2 regions of the Kitasatospora sp. NPDC101183 genome follow, and region 2 is predicted to be linked to the other one. Evidence: riboswitches for the same ligand, from Rfam matches in the RefSeq annotation. Region 2 holds a riboswitch; the other holds the start of a gene.
The links. A riboswitch is a leader RNA that binds a small molecule or an ion and turns the genes downstream of it on or off. The one in region 2 is predicted to bind magnesium.

Region 1 (7,297 bases), on a different contig from region 2:
AGGGCGCCGCCGGCGGCGATGAGCAGCACGCCGAGCAGGGTGATCTTCCGGCTGGGGGCGCGGACGGTGTCCCGGTCGGCGAGCCCGGCGGTGACGCTGCGCCGGGCCGCCTGGAGGGCGGGCAGGGCGGCGGCGAGCAGGGCGGTGAGCACGCCGATCCCGGCGATGGCGGCCAACTCCACCGGCGGGACGGCGAAGTGGCCGAAGCGTGCGCCGCCGGCCCGCTCGATCCAGGGCTGCAGGACGGCGACGACGCCGGTGCCGGCGGCCACGCCGATCAGGGCTCCGGTGAGGCCGAGGACGAGTCCTCCGCCGAGGACGACCGCGCCGACGTCCCCGCGTCGTCCGCCGGCCGCGCCGAGCAGCGCGAGCTGGCGGCGGGAGCGGCGGGCGCCGACGGCGAAGGCGGGCCCGGCGAGGAGGGCGACCTCCAGCAGCGCCATGCCGGTGACGGTGGCGACGATGACCCGGGTGCTGTTGCCGATGGCCGGGTCGGAGTAGGTGCGCGAGTCCCGGTAGAAGGGGACGGCCTGCTCGGGCGGCGGGTCGAGCGCGACGGAGCGCGCGGTGAGGGTGTAGCCGTACCTGTTGACCTCCTGGACCTTGGCCCAGTCGATCGCGGCGCCGACCGGGAGCTTGACCAGCCAGGCCCGGTGCCCGCCGCCCGAGCGGTCGGCGGGCCCGGCGGCGGCACCGGAACCGGCCGCGGCCCTGTCGGCGGCCGCGCTCATCGGCTCGATCAACTCGCCCGGCCGAGCGACGAGTTCGGCCCGCCCGAGCTCACCGGGGCGCTCGACGGCGCCGGTGACGGTGAAGGTGGTGCCCTCCAGGCCCTGGACGGTGGTGGTGGCGCCGATCTTGAGGCCGCCGCGCTCCAGGAAGGCCCGGCTGACGGCGACTTCGTGCGCGGCCGAGGGCGCGCGGCCCTCGACGAGGTTCAGCCGTCCGTGCCAGGCGGGGTCGGCGAGGTCGGCCTCGGTGGTGGCGGCGCGCACCAGTCCCTCGGGGGAGGTGGCGCCGGTCTCCGGCCCGGAGCGGGCGGCGATCAGCGTGCTGCCGGGCGGCAGCAGGGAGGTGACCAGCGCGGTCGGGTCGGTGGCGGCCGCTTTGAGCTGCTCGGCGGTGGGCGCGTCCCCGGGCCGGGGCTGGACGACGAAGGAGCCGCCGTCCTCGGCGATGGGCGCCTGCTCGACGGACTGGCCGGGATTGAGCGCGCTGACGTAGGCGTCCGCTCCGCCGACGACGCGCTGGACGCGTTCGCCGGGCGTGAGCTGGCCGCTGCGGTGGACGACGTCGGCGCCGGTGACGCCGAGGACGGGTAGGGCGATCATGGCGACGATCAGGGCGCTGCGGCCCTTGGCGCGCAGCGCGTCGCGGCGGGCGAGGCGCAGGGCGACCCGCCAGGCTCCGAACCTCACCGGTTCACCTCGCCCGTCTCGACGTCGTCGCCGGTCGCGAGGTAGCGCTGGGCGGCGGATTGCCGGGCGAGGCTGCGGTGCCCACGGCTCTCGGTGGCGATCTCGCCGTCGCGCAGGTGCACCACGCGGTCGGCCCAACTGGCGTGCGCGGCCTCGTGGGTGACCATCATGGCGGCGGCCCCGGCGTCGCAGCGGGCGCGCAGCACGGCGAGGACTGACTCGCCGGTGGCGGAGTCGAGCGCGCCGGTGGGCTCGTCGGCGAGGACGAGGCGCCGCTCGCCGATCAGGGCGCGGGCGATGGCCACGCGCTGCTGCTGCCCGCCGGACATGTCCTCCGGGAAGCGGTCGGCGAGCTCGGCGATGCCCAGCTCCTCCAGCGCGGCGACGGCCTCGCGGCGGGCGCGGCGGCCGGGAACCCCGTCGAGTTCGCGCGGCAGGGAGATGTTCTCGGCGGCGGTGAGGGCCGGGATCAGGTTGTAGTCCTGGAAGACGTAGCCGATGGAGCGCCGCCGCAGGTCGGCGAGCCGGCGCCGGCTGAGGCCGCCGAGCGCGACGCCCTCGACGAGCACCTCGCCGTCGCTGGGTGTGTCCAGGCCGCCCGCGAGGGTGAGCAGAGTGGACTTCCCGGAGCCGGACGGGCCCATGACGGCGACGAACTCGCCTGGGTGGACGGACAGTTCGACGCCTCGCAGGGCGTGAACCTCGGCCGCGCCCTTCCCGTGGACCCGGGTGACGGCGGCGAGCCGCAGGACGGGTGCGGTCGGATCGGTGTGGGACATGCCTCCCCCTCGTGAGCTGTTCAGCTGCATATGTCGGTGAACTATATGTCGGTGAACTGTATATGTCGAGGTCGAGCCCATCCAGTCCCGGGATTTGGTCAAGGTTCTACAAAGCTGTCGATGAACGGCCGAAAAGGTGCGCGGGGCCGGTCGCGGCGGGTCTATGCTTTTCGACGTTGAGAAAGGCACCTCGTTCGGTGAGGCGTCTTCACGGACACAGGCCACTGACCCGACGACGTCGAGAGACGCCCAGGTTCAGGACAGATCTTCCCGAGTTAAGGGTTGATCCCAAGTGGCTTCCGGCTCGGACGAGTTGGACACGCCGTGGAGTGCCAAAGCTCTGACGAGTTGGGGTGTACCGGTCCTGCGCGACCGGTGTGCTCCTTGCCGTGTCGTGATGCGGCGCACCGACGGTGCGCCCCCGGCCGGGAGGAGGCGAGAGACATGGACTGCCCTAGTCCGGGCCACAGTTGCCCCTACCCCCGCATGCTCTTGCACACCTCCGGCACGCGGTAACAACCTTCCCTGCGCGTTCAACCGACTGCTCCGCGCTGCGCTCAACCGCGCCCCGAGACAGTCCGTCTGACGATCCGTCATGCCCGTACGGCCGCCGCCGCTCAGCGTCGCCGTGCGGAGCGACGGCGCGCTCGCAGCTCGCAGGGAGGATCGCTGCTGCGTGCCCCCTGCAGCCCCGAACGGGGCAAGGGAGGCCCCGCCATGACCAACGTGATGCTGGACCCGAAGGTCCCCGCCGCGACCGCCACCACCACCGCGACCACCGCACCCGCCGCCACCCCGCGCAGCGCCGTCCTCGACGACGCCCACGTCGGCGACATCAAGGGCGCCCTCGGCACCATCCGCCTCGACGACGACGCGCCCCGCAGCGGCATCTCGGCCCGCTTCAAGACCCTGCTCGCGATCATCGGCCCCGGCCTGATCGTGATGGTCGGCGACAACGACGCCGGCGCCTTCTCCACCTACGGCCAGGCCGGCCAGAACTACGGCACCCAGCTGCTGTGGACCCTGCTCATGCTGGTCCCCGTCCTGTACGTGAACCAGGAGATGGTGCTGCGCCTGGGCGCCGTCACCGGCGTCGGCCACGCGCGCCTGATCCTGGAGCGCTTCGGCAAGTTCTGGGGCGCGTTCAGCGTCATCGACCTGTTCCTCCTCAACGCCCTCACCCTGGTGACGGAGTTCATCGGCGTCACGCTGGCGGCTGGGTACCTGGGCCTGCCCAAGGTCGCCGCCGTGGTCCTGGCGGCGGCGATCATCATCGCCTCGGCCTTCACCGGCTCCTTCCAGCGCTTCGAGCGCGTCGCCGTCGCCCTCTGCGCGGGCTCGCTGCTGCTGGTGCCGATCTACTTCATGGTCCACCCCAAGACCTCGCAGATGGCCCACGACTTCGTGACGCCGCAGATGCCCGGCGGCTCCGGCCAGCTCGCCGCCGTCATGATGGTCATCATCTCGATCGTCGGCACCACCGTCGCCCCGTGGCAGCTGTTCTTCCAGCAGTCGTACGTCATCGACAAGCGGATCACCCCGCGTTTCATGAAGTACGAGAAGATCGACCTGTGGATCGGGATCGTCGTGGTCATCGTCGGCGCCGCCGCGATGATCGGCTTCACCGCTGCGGCCTTCGCCGGGACCGACGGGTTCGGCCAGTTCTCCGACGCGTCCGCGCTGGCCAAGGGCATCGAGGACAAGGCGGGCCGCCTGGCCGGCGTCCTGTTCGCCATCGCCCTGCTGGACGCCTCGATCATCGGCGCCTTCGCCGTCTCGCTCTCCACGGCGTACGCGATCGGCGACGTCTTCGGGATCAAGCACTCGCTGCACCGCGGTGTGAAGGGCGCGAAGGGCTTCTACGCGGTCTACGCCGGCCTGGTGGTCGCGGCCGCCGCCATCACCCTGGTGTCCACCGCGTACACCCAGGGCCTGATGACGCAGTTCGTCCAGGTCCTCGCCGGGGTGCTGCTGCCCTCCGCGACCGTCTTCCTGCTGCTGCTCTGCAACGACAAGGCCGTCCTCGGCCCCTGGGTCAACGGCCCGAAGACCAACGCCTTCACCTCCGCAGTGGTCGGCGTGCTGGTGATGCTCTCGCTGATCCTCACCGCCGCCGTGGTCTGGCCGGACATCTCCTCCGACTCGATCCTGGCGATCATGGCGGGCTGCGGAGTCGCCGGGGTCCTGGTCGCCGGGTACTTCTTCCTCGCGGGCCGCAAGGGCACCAAGGAGGACATCGACCGCACCGGCCGCGAGAACTGGCGGATGCCCCCGCTGGAGACCCTCGGCAGGCCGGTCATGTCCACCGCCCGCAAGGTCGGCATGGGCGCCCTGCGCGCCTACCTGCTCCTCGCGATGGTCATGGTCATCATCAAGGTCGTCCAGACCGCCCTGAACCACTGAGCCGCTCGCACCCCGTACGGACGGGCGGCGAGCAGGGGCTCGCCGCCCGTCCGTCCGTATTCCCCGCGTTCCCTTCCTCTCCGTGAAGGAGGTGCCGTCGTGCACACCCTGACCACCGTCGAGTTCCTGGTCCGTCTGGCCACCGGCGTCGCCTGCGGCGCGCTGATCGGTGTCGAGCGCCAGTGGCGGGCCCGCATGGCCGGCCTGCGCACCAACGCCCTGGTCGCGGCCGGGGCCACCCTGTTCGTCCTGTACAGCGAGGCCGTCGGCGACACCGGCAGCCCCACCCGCGTCGCCTCGTACGTCGTCTCCGGCATCGGCTTCCTCGGCGGTGGCGTCATCCTGCGCGACGGCGCCGGCGTGCGGGGCCTCAACACGGCCGCCACGCTGTGGTGTTCGGCCGCCGTCGGGGTGCTGGCCGCCTCCGGCAAGCTGGAGCTGGCGATCCTGGGCACCCTCGCCGTGCTCGCCGTCCACCTGGTGCTGCGCCCGGCCGGGCGGCTGCTCGACCGGTCCCCGCAGTCCGGCACCGACCCGGACTCCAACTCCCGTGCCATCGTGCACCTGGAGTGCGACCGCAAGTCCGAGACCCACATCCGCGCGCTGCTCCTCCAGGCCCTCGCCGCCTCCGGCCTCGCTCCGACCGGGCTGCGCGCCCGCCGCACCGACGCCGGGGACGCGACCAACCTGCGGGCCACCGTCTCCATCGCCGGGCAGGTCACGCCCGCGCTGGAGCAGGTCGTCACCCGGCTCTCCCTGGAGCCGGGCGTGCGGGACCTCCACTGGCACCTGGAGGGCGAGGAGGACGACTCCGGCAACGAGGCGCTGGCCTGACGAGGCGGGGGAGTAAGGTCGCGAAGCCGGACCACCACCAGGGGAGAGCGATGCTGACACCCGATCCCGACCACGGCCCGCTCGTGCCGATGCTGCTGGTGCTGACCGTCGTCACCGGGGTGGTCGACGCCGTCAGCTACCTCGAACTCGGCCACGTCTTCGTCGCCAACATGACCGGCAACGTGGTGTTCCTCGGCTTCGCCCTGGCCGGCGCGGCGGGCCTGTCCGCCACGGCCTCGCTGGCCGCGCTCGCCGCGTTCCTCCTCGGCGCCCTGGCCGGCGGGCACCTCGCCCGCCGGCTCCCGGACCACCGGGGGCGGCTGCTCACCGTCGCCGTCGCCGCCCAGGCGCTGCTCGTCGCCGCGGCCACCGTCCTGGCGGCGGTGGCCGGCCACGAGGCGGAGGGCGCCCGCTACACGCTGATCGGGCTGCTCGGCTTCGCCATGGGCGGGCAGAACGCGGTGGTCCGCACCCTCAAGGTGCCGGACCTGACCACCACCGTGCTCACCATGACCATCACGGCCCTCGCCGCCGACCGCACCGGCGCGCGCCGACTGGCCTCCACCGTCTGGATGTTCGCGGGCGCGCTGCTCGGCGCCCTGCTGGTCCTGCACACCAACGTGCCGGTCGCCCTCGGCCTGGCGCTCGTCCTGCTGGCGGCCGTCGCCGCCGTGACCCACGTGGCCTCCCGCCCGCACCTGCCCCAGGCCTGGACGGCTCCGCGCTGAGTTCTCAGTCCTCGCTGTGGTGGCTGGCCCGGCCCGACCAGAGGGGTTCGTGCCGCGCCCAACTCGCCGTCCAGGCGCGGTCCGCGCGCCGGGCGAGGGCCTGGAGGCGCAGTCGCAGCGCGAGGGCGATCAGGGCGACGGCGCACAGGAAGGCGCCGGTGCCGATGCAGGCCGCGCCGACGGCGAGGGCGGGCCGGTCGATCGGGGCGGAGGCGGGGTTGCCCGCCCGGTCGACCCAGATCGGCAGCAGCGTGCCGCCCAGCACCTGGCGCGGCGCGTCGACGGTGCCGGTGTGCGGGGTGCCCGCCGGGTACGACCAGCTGGCCGAGACCGGCACCCGGGTGTTGTAGCCGCTGAAGCGGCCGCCGGCCGCGCCGTGGTCGGGGGAGTCGAGCACGAGGGCGTCGACCTGGTGCAGCCCGCCCTGGGTGCGGTCGGCCTGCGCCGCGCTCGTACGGAAGGACAGCAGTGCGCCGCCGGTGGAGAGGGTGACGGCGAGGACGGCGCCGAGGAGGGCGAACAGCCAGGCGCGGGAGCGGGAGCGGTCGAGGGGGCGGACGAGCGGTTCGTGCCGGGCACCGAAGGCCCGCCTCAGCCGTCGGCCGATTCGCCGCGGCGGCGACGCGGGCCTGGCCGGGCGGGGTGTGCTGGACACGTCGAGGGCTCCTCAAGGGTGCGTGGGCGTACGGCTGTTCGTTACGCAATCTCCACCTGATGCTCCCTCGACCGCGCCCCGCGCACAAGAGTGACGGGGGCTCCCGCTGCCGCCCGACGACTTATTCGCTCGGGCTATACACTCGGTATGTACTCCGGGTGTATGGTCCTCTCATGAGTGTTCCTCTGACCCTGTTGGGGCTGCTGGAGCGGGAGCCGAGCCACGGCTACGACCTCAAGCGCGACTACGACGCCTTCTTCGGCCGGGGAAAGCCCCTCCCCTACGGCCAGGTGTACTCGACCCTCGGCCGACTGGCCCGGGACGGCAAGGTGATGGCGGGCGAGGCGGAACCCGGCGACGGCCCGGACCGCAAGCGCTACGTGATCACCGAGACCGGCGCCACCGAGTTCGAGACCTGGCTCACCGAACCCGTCGCCCCCGAACCCACGCTCCAGTCCATCCTGTTCACCAAGGTCGTCC
Region 2 (7,297 bases):
CGCGTAGGCGCCGACCCCGGGCAGGGTGTAGCGCTCGTTGTCGACGGTGATCGCCTCGGAGGCGACGAGGAAGAACCAGCCGCCGCCGAAGCTGAGCATGCCGTTCCATACCAGGCCGATCATGCCGGAGGGCAGTTCGACCTTCCAGAAGCGCATCCACCGGCTGAACCGGAACGAGCGGGAGAGCTCGTCGAGTTCGGGCGGCAGGGAGACCAGCGACTGGTAGAAGCCGAAGGTCATGTTCCAGGCCTGGGAGGTGAAGATCGCGACGACGGCCGCGCACTCCAGGCCGAGCACCGAGCCGGGGAACAGCGCCAGGAAGCCGGAGACGGCCACGGTGAGGAAGGCGAGGACGGGCACGGACTGGAGGATGTCCAGGGCCGGGATGAGCACCCGCTCCAGGCGTCGGCTGCGGGCGGCGGCGTAGGCGTACCCGAAGGTGAAGACGACGGAGAGGGCGAGCGCGACGAACATCCGCAGCAGGGAGCGGGCGGCGTCGTACGGCAGCCGGGCCGGGTCGGTGTCGACGGCGCCCCGGGCGGTGGAGAAGCGGACGGTGGTGCCCTGGCCGACCCTCAGCGCGAGGTAGAGCAGGACGAGGACGGCGGCGGCGACGAGCAGGTCCACCCGGCTCACCCCGGCCGCGCGACCCGCCGCCCGGGCGGGGCCCGGTTTCAGAAGGGACATGACGGCTACCTCCGGCGCGCAAACCCGGGCAGTCTGCTCCCTCGGGACGTCCGTACGCAAATGAACCCGTGTTCGAAGGCCGGATCAGGCCGTCGTGAAGGCCGTCGTGAAGGCCGTGGCGGAGGCCGTGGTGGAGGAGGCCGTAGAGGCCGCCTCGACGAACTCCAGCAGGTTGCCCACCGGGTCCGTGGTGTAGAAGCGGCGCCCGGGCGGCAGGCTGTCGTCCCAGACGACCTGGGCGCCGAGTTCGGACAGCCGCAGCGCGAACTCGTCGATCTCGCAGACGGAGAGCCCGGGGTGCGCCCTGGTGCTGGGGCGGAAGCGCTCGTCGATGCCGAGGTAGAGCCGGACCCGGCCGCCGTCGGCGGCGAACCAGCAGCCGCCGCGCCCGGTGAGCGGCCCGGGCTTGGGGATCTCGGCCATCTGCAGGACGTCGCCGTAGAAGGCCCGCAGCAGGGCCTCGCTGCCGGGCGGGGCGGAGAGCTGGACGTGGTCGAGAGCCGTGATCATCACGGCCTCCCTTCGAGCGGGGCGGCGGTGGCGTGGCGCCGCGCGGCGGCGACCAGGAGGCGGGCGGTGGGGGTGGACAGGTCCAGGTGGTGGGCGATCCACTGGGGGTCGTGGCCGTGGGTGGCGAAGATCCAGGCGGTGTAGAGGCGGTTGAGGCCGGGCGCGTCGGGGGCGAGCAGCAGGGGGCGGACCTGCTCCATCGGGAAGCCCTCCAGCGAGCGGGCGCTGAACCACTGGGTGTCGTCCTCGCCGGCCGGGGCCCCGGCCGGTCGGCCCGCCCGCCGCCGGCTCCGGGCCAGCAGCAGGGCGAGCAGGAGGCCGGCGACCGAGGCGCCGACGAGCACCCCGGAGAGGAAGAGCCGCAGGCGGTCGGGGGCGAGGCCGACGGCGACGCCCTCGACGACGACCAGGAGGAGGACGCCGCCCAGGGCGGTCCCTCTGGTGATCGGGGGGAACGGGGTGACGGTGGTCATGGCGGTGTCCTCCTCCGAGTGGGAGCGGTCTCAGGCGACCTGGGCGAGACGGGGGTCGTACTTGTAGCCGATCTGGCGGACGGTGGCGATCGTGTCCCGGTGCCCGGGGCCGAGCTTGCGGCGGATGCGGGCGATGTGGGTCGCGATGGTGCGGGTGTCGCCGGTGTCCGGGCGGCCCCAGACCGTCTCCATCAGCTGGCGGCGCGAGTGGACCCGCAGCGGGTTGCCGACGAGGTGGGCGAGGAGTTCGAACTCCAGGTACGGGAAGGCGAGTTGCTGCCCGTCGACGGTGACGGTGCGCTGGGCCTCGTCGACCACCAGGCTGGAGTTCTCGGGGGACTCGCGCACGGGTCGGGCGGCGGGCTGGGTGCGGCGGGCGGGGGCGGACGCGTGGTCCGAGAAGATGGCGTCGAGCCTGGGGTAGCGCACGGCCATGGCGGATGCTCCTTCGGCTGGTAGGAGGAGGGGAGTTCGGGGCGGTTCGGGGCCGTTCAGTGGGCCGCGTGCCAGCTGGCTTCCAGTCGGGTGCGGCCGTCGGCGCCGGTCACGGGCCGCCACCGGGCGCGCAGCGGGGCCGGGCGGCCCACGGGCGGCGCGGCGGGGGCGGGGACGGTCTTCAGGACGGGGCTGTCCAGCGGGCTCTCCGCCAGCCGTCGGCCGAGGGCGGCGAGCGCGGCGCGCAGGGGGCGGCGATCGGTGGACGGGAGGGCGGTGGAGTGGAACGCGGCGACGATGGACATGGCGGGGTCACCTCCGTGACGGGGCCGTGGACGAAAGGAAAGGTATGACGGTGCGTCAGAAGTCATTGACGGAGCGTCAGGAGTGGTGCGAGCCGCGCGAGGCGGCGCCCGCGAGGCGGCGCGCGGCGGCCGGAGGGAGGTCCGCGAACCGGGCGAGCCAGTCCGGGCGGTGGCCCTGACGGGCCAGCAGGTAGGCCAGGTGGACACGCGGCTCGTACGCCGAGGCCGGGGTGTCGGGCGTGCCGGAGCGGGGGCAGGCGCCGGGGTCGTCGAGGCGGTACTCGCGCTCGACGCCGTCGTGCAGGGCGAGGCGGACGCTCGGGCAGCGGTGGAACAGGGTGGTGCGCACAGCCGTACTTCCTTCCTTCCCCGGGAGGGGCGGTCGAGGGTTCCGGTGCCGGGCCGGGGTGGGAGGTGTTCGCCACCCCGGCCCGAGCGGGTCTAGTGGTTGAGCGCCGTCTGGACGATCTTGATGATCACCATGACCATCGCGAGGAGCAGGTAGGCGCGCAGGGCGCCCATGCCGACCTTGCGGGCGGTGGACATGACCGGCTTGGGCAGGGTCTCCAGCGGAGGCATCCGCCAGTTCTCGCGGCCGGTGCGGTCGATCGGGTCCTCCTTGGTGCCCTTGCGGCCGGCCAGGAAGAAGTACCCGGCGACGATCACCCCGGCGATCCCGCACCCGGCCATGATCATCAGGATCGAGTCGGAGGAGATGTCCGGCCAGACCACGGCGGCGGTGAGGATCAGCGAGAGCATCACCAGCACGCCGACCACCAGTGAGGTGAAGGCGTTGGTCTTGGGCCCGTTGACCCAGGGGCCGAGGACGGCCTTGTCGTTGCAGAGCAGCAGCAGGAACACGGTGGCGGAGGGCAGCAGCACCCCGGCGAGCACCTGGACGAACTGCGTCATCAGGCCCTGGGTGTAGTCCGTGGACAGCAGGGTGATGGCGGCCGCCGCGACGACGAGACCGGCGTAGACGGCGTAGAAGCCCTTGGCGCCCTTCACGCCGCGGTGCAGCGAGTGCTTGATGTTGAAGACGTCGCCGATGGCGTAGGCGGTGGAGAGCGAGACCGCGAAGGCGCCGATGATCGAGGCGTCCAGCAGGGCGATCGCGAACAGCACGCCGACCAGGTGACCGGCCTTGTCCTCCAGGCCCTTGGCGATGGCGCCGGCGTCGGAGAACTGGCCGACCGCGTCGGTCCCGGCGAAGGCGGCGGCGGTGAAGCCCATCATCGCGGCGGCGCCGACGATCACGATCACGATGCCGATCCACAGGTCGGCCTTCTCGTACTTCATGAAGCGCGGGGTGATCCGCTTGTCGATGACGTACGACTGCTGGAAGAACAGCTGCCACGGGGCGACGGTGGTGCCCACGATCGAGACGATGACCAGCATCACGGCCGCCAACTCGCCCGCGCCGCCCGGCATCTGCGGCACCACGAAGTCGTGGGCCATCTGCGAGGTCTTCGGGTGGATCACGAAGTAGATCGGCACCAGCAGCAGCGAGCCTATGCACAGCGCCACCGCGACGCGCTCGAAGCGCCGGAAGGAGCCGGTGAAGGCCGAGGCGATGATGATCGCCGCCGCGAGCACGACCGAGGCGACCTTGGGCAGGCCCAGGTACCCGGCCGCCAGTGTCACGCCGATGAACTCGGTGACGAGGGTGAGGGCGTTGAGGAGGAAGAGGTCGATGACGCTGAACGCGCCCCAGAACTTGCCGAAGCGCTCCAGGATCAGGCGGGCGTGGCCGACGCCGGTGACAGCGCCCAGGCGCAGCACCATCTCCTGGTTGACGTACAGGACGGGGACCAGCATGAGCAGGGTCCACAGCAGCTGGGTGCCGTAGTTCTGGCCGGCCTGGCCGTAGGTGGAGAAGGCGCCGGCGTCGTTGTCGCCGACCATCACGATCAGGCCGGGGCCGACGATCGCGAGGAGGGTCTTGAGTCTCGCCGACAACCCCTGGCGCGGTGCGTCGTCGTCGAGTCGGATGGTGCCGAGGGCACCCTTGATGTCGCCGACGTGGGCGTCGTCCAGCACCGCGGAACGCGGCCCGGGAACCTTCGAGTCGAGAGTGGAGTTGGTGGTCATGGCGTTCCTCCCGTGCCCCTGGACAGGTGGGGGCGGTCGGGGGCACGCAGCAGCGATCTTCCCTGCGAGTGGGCGCGGCGCATCGCCGCGCGGCGATGCGGCCCGTAGCGGTGTACGGGCATGGCGGAGCCGCGCGCTGTGGTGAGGTGACGATGCGTCAGATGGACGCGCAGGGAAGGTGGTTACCGCGTGCCGGAGGTGTACGAGGACAAGCGGGGGTAGGGGCAACTGTGGCCCGGACTACTGCAATCCATGTCTCTCGCCTCCTCCCGGTCGACGCACCCCGTGGTGCGTGTCATCGACGCGGCAAGGAGTTCGCCGACGCGGCGCGTGGACGCGCGAAGATGCCGGCTCACCCCAACTCGTCAGAGCTTTGGCACTCCACGGCGTGTCCAGCTCGTGCGAGCCGGAAGCCACTTCGGATCAACCCTTAGGTCGGGAAGATCTGTCCTAACCCTGGGCGTCTCTCGACGTCGTCGGATCAGTGGCCTGTGTCCGTGAAGAAGCCTCACCGAACGAGGTGCCTTCTTCAAACCTCCAGAAGCATATCCCCGCCGGAGGGCCATACTTGCGTACTTGGTAGAACCTTTACCTTTCGTGGGGTGGATCCGGGGCTCTTGCGGAGGCCGGGCCTCCGCCCGCGTTCACGCCCTGGTGACCGTCACGTTGAGGTGCTTCATGATCGGCTGGTCGCTCTGCGTGCTGTAGTCGCCGATCGCGCACAGCACGTTGAGCTCCGGCATGTACCCGGCCGCGCAGCCGCGCGGGATGTCGTACGTGACGGCCAGGTAGCCCTGCACCGAGCGGGTGCTGCCGTCCCGGGCGGTGCTGGTGATGTCGACGGGGTCGAACTCGCCGATGCCCCGCTCGCGCATGTCGTCGCGGTTGAGGAACACCAGGGTGCGCAGGTTCTTCACGCCCCGGTAGCGGTCGTTGTCCGAGTAGATCGTGGTGTTCCACTGGTCGTGCGAGCGCATGGTGCCCAGCGCCAGGGTGCCGGGCGCGGGGACGACGTCCGGCAGCGGGGCGGCGGAGAACTCGGCCCGGCCCGAGGGCGTGAGGAAGACCAGCTCGCGGGCCGGCTGCTTGATCCGGAAGCCCAGCGGCAGCCGCACCCGGCGGTTGAAGTCCTCGAAGCCGTCCAGGACCCGGGCCATGGTGTCGCGGACGCGGTCGTAGTCCTCGACGTACCACTCCCAGGGCGTCGGGCTGTCCGGCAGCGCCGCGCGGGCCATCCCGGCGACGATCGCCGGCTCGGAGAGCAGGTGCGGGGAGGCCGGGCGCTTCATGCCCACCGACAGGTGCACCATGCTCATCGAGTCCTCGACGGAGGTGGACTGCACGCCCGCGCGCTGGTGGTCCTTCTCGGTGCGGCCGAGGCACGGCAGGATCAGCGCCGCGCGGCCGTGCACCAGATGGCTGCGGTTGAGCTTGGTGCTGACCTGCACCGTCAACTCGCAGGCGCGCAGGGCCTCGTAGGTGTAGGGCGTGTCCGGGGCGGCCAGCGCGAAGTTGCCGCCCATGCCGACGAAGACCGTGACCTCCCCGCGCCGCATCGCCTCGATCGTGCCGACCGTGTCCAGGCCGTGGGCGCGCGGCGGGGTGAACCCGCAGACCTCGCCGAGGCGGTCCAGGAAGGCCGTGGACGGGCGGTGGTCGATGCCGCAGGTGCGGTTGCCCTGCACGTTGCTGTGCCCGCGCACGGGGGAGGGGCCGGCGCCCTCGCGGCCCAGATTGCCGCGCAGGAGGAGGAGGTTGACGATCTCGCGCACCGTGTCCACGCCGTGCTCGTGCTGGGTCACGCCCAGGCACCAGGAGAAGATCGAGCGGTCCGCCTCCCGGTAGATCCGCGCGGCCCCGAGGATCTCGGCGCGGCCGAGGCCGCTCTGGCGCTCGATCTCCTCCCAGGGGGTGTCCAGGCAGACCTTGCGGTAGGCCTCGAAGCCCTCGGTGTGCCGGTCGATGAACAGCTGGTCCAGCGCCTTCTCGTCCGTGGCGGACTGCTCCAGGACGGCCTTCGCCATGCCGCGCAGCAGTGCCATGTCCCCGCCGATGCGCGGCTGGAGGTTGAGGGTGCTGGTGCGGGTCGCCCGGTTGAGCGCCATGTCGGTGAAGTCGTGCGGGATGATCGTGCGGGTCGCCGCCGCCTCCACCAGCGGGTTGACGTGCACGATCTGCGCGCCGCGCTTGAAGGCCTCGGCGAGGGAGGTCAGCATCCGGGGCGCGTTGGAGGCCGCGTTGACGCCCAGGATGAACAGCGCGTCCGTGACCTCCCAGTCCTTGAGGTCGACGGTGCCCTTGCCGGTGCCGAGGGAGGCCTGGAGCGCGCGGCCGCTGGCCTCGTGGCACATGTTGGAGCAGTCGGGCAGGTTGTTGGTGCCCAGCTCGCGGGCCATCAGCTGGTACAGGAACGTCGCCTCGTTGCCGAGCCGGCCGGAGGTGTAGAAGGCGGCCCGGTTCGGGTCGTCCAGGCCGCGCAGGGCGTCTCCGACCAGGGCGAAGGCGTCCTTCCAACTGATCGGCACGTAGTGGTCGGTGGCCGCGTCGTACACCATCGGCTCGGTGAGGCGGCCCTGGTCCTCCAGGGCGAAGTCGCTCCAGCCGTCCAGCTCCGTCACCGAGTGCGCGGCGAAGAACTCGCGGCCGACGCGCTTGCGGGTCATCTCCCAGGTGACGTGCTTGATGCCGTTCTCGCAGATGTCCAGGTGCAGGCCCTTGGTGTCGTCCGGCCAGGCGCACCCGGGGCAGTCGAAGCCGCCGTTCTCGTGGTTCATCTTCATGACGGCGCGCGGCCCG

Region 1: another riboswitch for magnesium. It lies ahead of ACIRRS_RS07625 (NRAMP family divalent metal transporter); the one in region 2 lies ahead of ACIRRS_RS05610 (NRAMP family divalent metal transporter).

Annotation. Positions count from the first base shown of each region.
Region 1 covers NZ_JBIWOW010000005.1:15,329-22,625, forward strand. Annotated here, with positions in the region: gene ACIRRS_RS07615 (FtsX-like permease family protein) at 1-1,418, opposite strand, end outside; gene ACIRRS_RS07620 (ABC transporter ATP-binding protein) at 1,415-2,197, opposite strand; M-box (ykoK) riboswitch at 2,380-2,557, shown strand; gene ACIRRS_RS07625 (NRAMP family divalent metal transporter) at 2,915-4,600, shown strand; gene ACIRRS_RS07630 (MgtC/SapB family protein) at 4,700-5,434, shown strand; gene ACIRRS_RS07635 (DUF1275 family protein) at 5,485-6,162, shown strand; gene ACIRRS_RS07640 (hypothetical protein) at 6,167-6,817, opposite strand; gene ACIRRS_RS07645 (PadR family transcriptional regulator) at 6,991-7,297, shown strand, end outside.
Region 2 covers NZ_JBIWOW010000003.1:384,183-391,479, forward strand. Annotated here, with positions in the region: gene ACIRRS_RS05580 (ABC transporter permease) at 1-687, opposite strand, end outside; gene ACIRRS_RS05585 (VOC family protein) at 772-1,197, opposite strand; gene ACIRRS_RS05590 (hypothetical protein) at 1,197-1,670, opposite strand; gene ACIRRS_RS05595 (winged helix-turn-helix domain-containing protein) at 1,701-2,105, opposite strand; gene ACIRRS_RS05600 (hypothetical protein) at 2,162-2,410, opposite strand; gene ACIRRS_RS05605 (hypothetical protein) at 2,487-2,759, opposite strand; gene ACIRRS_RS05610 (NRAMP family divalent metal transporter) at 2,852-4,501, opposite strand; M-box (ykoK) riboswitch at 4,851-5,028, opposite strand; gene ACIRRS_RS05615 (FdhF/YdeP family oxidoreductase) at 5,146-7,297, opposite strand, start outside.